Parasegetibacter sp. NRK P23: one gene and its partner. The protein of the gene in region 1 interacts with the protein of each later gene in a pairwise test. Links are inferred from orthologs where the notes say so. Each region holds a gene or a part of one and is shown in the gene's direction. Other genes may lie near its edges.

Region 1 (2,870 bases):
GAAGATTCAAAATTCATGCCGGGGAATATGACGAACAGTAAGAACCCAACAGCGCGCCTCCTTGAATGGAACAGGACCATGAATGCACGGGAAATGCCGTGGAAAGGAGAAAAGGACCCCTACCGCATCTGGCTCAGCGAAATTATTTTACAGCAAACAAGAGTGGAGCAGGGAAGGGCTTATTATGAACGCTTCATTACAACGTATCCTACCATCTCCGCATTGGCAAAAGCACCTGACGATGCGGTTTTCAAGCTATGGGAAGGATTGGGCTATTATTCCCGCTGCCGCAACCTGCTGTTTACCGCAAGAAGGGTGCATAGCGAGTTTGATGGAAACTTTCCTTCCGCTTACGAGGATATTATTTCTTTGAAAGGGGTGGGGGCGTACACTGCTGCCGCAATTGCCTCCTTCGCTTTCGGGTTGCCGCATGCCGTGCTCGATGGCAATGTGTTCAGGGTATTGTCGAGGTACACCGGTTCGGCCGTGCCGATAGATTCCACGGAAGGAAAGAAACACTTCGCCGCATTAGCGGAAGCATGGCTCGATAAAAAAAATCCTGCGGAATGGAACCAGGCCATTATGGATTTCGGGGCATTGGTATGTACGCCGAAACAGCCTTCCTGTGAGACCTGTCCGTTGAATAAGGATTGTGTCGCCTCTCATACCAATACCGTTGCAAAACTTCCTGTGAAATCCAAGCAACTGGTCAAGAGGACCCGGTATTTAAACTATGTTGCCGCCTCGTATAATAACGGTGTATACATCAGGAAAAGAACGGATAAGGACATATGGAAAGACCTGCATGAATTCATATTGATAGAAACCGATGAACCTATTTCCGCGGATGAGCTGGTTCGCCGTGTATCCCTGCCCGGTATAGAAGCCATACAAGCTTTACCTGTTGTAAAACATGTGCTTACGCACCAGACACTGCATGTACAGGTAGTGGCGGCGCGGTTATTGCGTAAGCCGGAACTGGAAGATGCATACCTGTATGTGCCTTTCAACAGGCTCACTGAATACGCTTTCCCCATCGTTTTAAAACGGTTTCAGGAGGCAAAACATTTCTTTCTTTTTACCTGAAATTCAGTTAACTTTAAAAGGCATATATCAGAAAGGAGTTTGTAAAATCAACAAATCAATACACTATGCGTGGCGTTAACAGAGTGATGCTCATTGGAAACCTCGGTAAAGATCCGGATGTGCAGTTCCTGGAAGGAAACATAGCGGTGGCGAAGTTCCCGCTGGCAACAACGGAAACCTATAAAGACAGAGCAGGCAAACTGATCTCGCAAACGGAATGGCATACAGTGGTACTTTGGCGCGGCCTCGCCGAACTCGCACAGAAATACCTCCACAAAGGAAGCCTGGTGTACATTGAAGGGAGATTACGGACCCGCAGTTGGGAAGATAAGGAAGGCAATAAAAAATTCGCTACGGAAGTGGTCGGGGATAACCTGATCATGCTGGATAAAAGAGCCGACGGGCACGGACCGGCACATCTTCCCAATGGAGAAGGGATAGAAGGAATGGGAAACCATGATATTCCACCGCTTTCAGATCCCAATGAAGACCTCAGCTTCTGATTCTGTGAAGTCTAATCCTTAGATTTGCCCAATTCTTAACGAAAACCCATCGCTTTGGACCCTCACACGGTTGACATACCCCACTCGTTTTTCCTGCTCCAGGCCAGCTCGCAGGGAACAACGGTGCTGCTTATCGTTATCATCGTATTGCTTATTTTCTCCTTCCTTGTTTCAGGTGCGGAAGTGGCTTTTTTCTCCCTGACCTACAAGGACCTGAACATGCTCAAAACCCGGCAGCACACGGCCGCACGTAAAATCATCGAACTGCTCTCCGCCCCTAAAACATTGCTGGCATCGTTGCTGATCGCCAACAGTTTCGTGAATATTTGTCTAATTATTCTTTCCAATTTCGCCATTGATATGGTGTTAACGGGCATCGATAATACCATTCTCCTTTATGCGATAAAAATCGGGATCATTGGATTTGTGCTGATGCTTTTCGGAGAGGTGCTTCCCAAAGTATGGGCCACACAGAACAACCTCCGCTTCGCTTACAGCGCCGCTCCGGTCGTGGCCGCCATTCACTCCCTGCTGCGCGGTTTCAGCGGCTGGCTCGTGGGCTATTCCGATAGCCTGGAGAAAAGACTTGGTGCGAAAAGCCAGCAGTATTCGCTCAAAGAATTGGATGACGCGATTGACCTTACTTCCAATGGCGATGCCACTGAAGAAGAAAAAAATATCCTGAAAGGCATCGTGAAATTCGGGAACATTACGGTGAAGCAGATTATGCGCACCCGTCTGGATGTGTCCGGTATCGATTACAATACTTCCTTCCTGGAACTCAAAAGGAAAGTGGAGGAACAACATTATTCGCGGCTGCCGGTTTTTAAAAAAAGCATGGATGAAGTGGCCGGACTGATCCATACCAAGGACCTCATCCCATACCTCAATGAGGCTGATGATTTCAACTGGCATTCACTGATCCGTCCGCCGTATTTTGTGCACGAACAGAAAATGGTGCGCGACCTGCTGCAGCAATTCCGCGTGAAACGTATCCACTTCGCGGTTGTGGTGGATGAATTCGGGGGCACAAGCGGTATCGTGACCCTGGAAGATATTATGGAAGAAGTGATCGGCGATATCAAAGATGAATTTGATGACGAGGAGAGCGTGAACAAGAAACTCGATGAGCATACCTATATTTTCGAAGGCAAAACCATGATCAACGACATGTGCCGGATCATGGGGCTGCCGGCCACCACCTTCGACGAAGTGCGTGGCGACAGTGATTCACTCGCCGGACTGGTCCTGGAACTGGCAGGAGAATTCCCCGCACAGGAT
Region 2 (3,111 bases), on another replicon or contig:
ATCCATCTTCCTTTTTCCGGAAGGAACTTTTAATGAAACAGGCGCGCCGCTGAAAGAATTTTTCGATGGCGCTTTCCGGCTGGCCATTGAAATGCAGGTGCCCGTGCAACCCGTGCTTTTCCCTGATACCATGGAAAGAATGCACTACAAAAGCTTACTGGAACTGAATCCCGGAAAGTGTCGCTCGGTTTACCTGGAGCCCGTTCCAACGGAAGGACTTACCATGAAGGACCTGCCCACGTTGAAAGCGGAAGTGCACCGCAGGATGGAAGCGGGTTTGCTGGCATGTAGGTGAAAAAACGGTTGTGGCTCGGTGTTAAAACGGATGGCTGCATTTTTGCCGTCCACTTATTCCTTCCTAACTTGGCTGCTTAATTCCTGAATTTGTTTGTAGAAGTGATCATACCATTGGCGTTGCCAAAGAACTTTACCTGGTCGGTCCCCCCTGAATGGGCGGATCAGGTGAAACCAGGCATCAGGGTGGAAGTGGTATTGGGGAAGAATAAAAAATACGCCGGGCTGGTGAAGAAGGTGCACCACCTGCCGCCACAGGGTTTCGATCCCAAACCAATCCTGAACATACTCGACAATGAACCGATCGTGTATGAGCACCAGTTGCAGTTCTGGGAATGGATGGCGGGGTATTATATGTGCACGGAAGGAGATGTGATGCAGGCTGCGCTCCCTTCTCATTTTAAGCTCTCAAGTGAGACCGTGCTGAATTACAACGAAGTATACGGAGACGATTTTCAGGAACTGGATGAAGAAGAGTTCCTGGTGGCAGAAGCATTGCTGATCCGGAAGGAACTGCGGATCGCCGAGGTGCAGCAAATTTTGGATGCGAGCCATGTGTATCCTGTGATCAAGCGGCTGATCGACCGGCAGGTATGTCATGTATGGGAGTCGTTGAAAGACACATATAAAGAGAAGAAGGAAAATTATGTATTGCTGCATCCGGATTTCGGGGAAGAAGCGCGCCTGGAAGAATTGCTGAACAACTGGTCGCGTGCGCCCAAGCAAATGGAGTTGCTGCTGGCGTACCTGCACCTGCAGAAAACAATGGGCGAGGTGAGCCAGGCTGATTTGTTGAAGAAGTCCGATGCCACGGCTGCGCAACTGAAAGGACTGGTCGAGAAGAATATCCTGCGCGTTGAAAAAAGATCGGTGGACAGAATAAGGTACCTGCCCAAAGATGTGAACATTGATTTTGAATTGTCTGAAGCACAGCAACAGGCTTTGAGAGCCGTGAAGGATAACCTGGAAGAGAAGCCGGTATGTTTGCTGCACGGTGTTACGGGAAGCGGGAAAACGCAGTTGTACATTCACCTGATGGAAGAATGTATCCGGAAGGGGCAACAGGTATTGTACATGTTGCCGGAGATCGCACTTACCGCGCAGATTATTCGTCGGTTGCAGAAGCATTTCGGTGGGCACATCGCCATCTACCATTCACGTTTTAACGCGAATGAAAGGATCGAGATATGGAACAAAGTGAAGTCGGGTGATATCAGGATCGTATTAGGCGCGCGTTCCGCGATATTTATGCCGTTCCGTCAATTAGGGCTGGTAATTTGCGACGAAGAACACGATACCTCTTTCAAACAGCAGGAACCTGCGCCACGTTACCATGCGCGGGACGCGGCGATCTATTTATCCGCGATGCTGAAAGGAAAAGTATTGCTGGGCAGCGCAACGCCTTCACTGGAAACTTACCACAACGCGGTGCAGGGGAAGTTTGGGTTGGTAAAACTGAACCAGCGTTACGGAGATGCTTCCCTGCCGGAAATCACGTTGCTGGATACCCGAAAGATGTTCAGTAAGGAAACCGGGAAGATCGTGATCGCGCCGGAACTTACCGAAGCCATACGCACATCGGTTGAAGCCGGGAAGCAGGTGATCCTTTTCCAGAACAGGCGGGGATATTCTCCCTACCAGTTGTGCGGCACCTGCGGCTGGATACCGCAGTGTAAAAATTGTAATGTTTCGCTTACCTACCACAAGTATTCACATAAGCTGCACTGCCACTATTGTGGAACGGTCTATCCACCGGTGCATATCTGTGAAAAATGCGGTAACCACCAGTTCGTACAGCGGAACTTTGGAACGGAAAGGATTGAGGAGGAACTCCTGGCGCAGTTGCCCGAAGCGAAGATCGCGCGGATGGATATGGATTCAGTGAAGGGAAAACATGCCCATGACCAGTTGATTCAACAGTTTGAACAACAGAAAGTAAATGTACTTGTGGGCACCCAGATGGTGGTGAAAGGACTGGATTTTGAACACGTGGACCTCGTAGGGATCCTGGATGCCGACAGTATTCTCGGGTTCACGGATTTCAGGGTAAACGAAAGAGCCTTTCAGTTGATGGAACAGGTGAGTGGAAGAGCTGGAAGAAAGGACCACAAAGGTAAAGTGATGATCCAGGTCTCGAACATCGCCCACCCGGTACTGGAGTTGGTAAGGAAACACGACTATGAAGGGTATTACCAGATGGACATCAGGAACAGGCAGGAGTTTTTCTATCCGCCCTTCTCAAGAATAATCACGCTGACCCTGAAGCACCGGGATAAAGATGTGGTGAAACTGGCCGCGTTCCGTTTTGCCGACATGCTTCGCCCTAAAACCGGGAACTATATGGTAGGACCGGCTGAACCCGTGGTGAACAGAGTAAGGAACATGTTCATTCAGGAGATCACCTGTAAACTGCCACGGGATACCAATTTTCTCCGGGACATCAAAGCGTTCATCCTGGACAGGATCGCGCTGTTGCACCAGGACAAACAATTCAGGCAGGTCATTATTACGCCCGATGTGGACGCGCTTTAATTAGCGGCACACAACCATTTTACTGCTCCGGAAGCGCATACCATTGCCTGTAAGCACGCCTGATGTACAGCAGGAGCATAACCAGCAACAACACCGCACCTGCTATTTCTGCGTAAGCAACGTAATCAGCAAAGCCGATGCTACTGTAGGTTTCCCAGTTTCCTGTGTTTTGCGCGTTTTCTATCAGTATCCGCGAATAAAGCGCATAGCCGATAAGGGGAACGAAGGGCAGCATATACACCCACAGGTTGAGTGAGATGCCCGTGACAATCGAGCGGCGCTTGC

What was found. Proteins that work in one complex are often made in the same cells at the same time.
Region 2: the proteins of M4J38_RS13490 (region 1) and priA interact in binary tests that used the Escherichia coli proteins (3 or more experiments, as listed by UniProt). The link is inferred for Parasegetibacter sp. NRK P23 from one-to-one orthologs.

The regions. Positions count from the first base shown.
Region 1 is NZ_JAMDLG010000001.1:3,336,020-3,338,889, forward strand. It holds M4J38_RS13490 (single-stranded DNA-binding protein), read left to right. Parts: upstream 1-1,151; coding sequence 1,152-1,589; downstream 1,590-2,870. Other genes in the region: mutY (A/G-specific adenine glycosylase), read left to right, coding at 28-1,086; gldE (gliding motility-associated protein GldE), read left to right, coding at 1,644-2,870. UniProt on the Escherichia coli protein: Plays an important role in DNA replication, recombination and repair. Binds to ssDNA and to an array of partner proteins to recruit them to their sites of action during DNA metabolism. Acts as a sliding platform that migrates on DNA via reptation.
Region 2 is NZ_JAMDLG010000015.1:15,815-18,925, reverse strand. It holds priA (primosomal protein N'), read left to right. Parts: upstream 1-396; coding sequence 397-2,826; downstream 2,827-3,111. Other genes in the region: M4J38_RS17575 (hypothetical protein), read right to left, coding at 2,846-3,111; M4J38_RS17585 (1-acyl-sn-glycerol-3-phosphate acyltransferase), read left to right, coding at 1-295.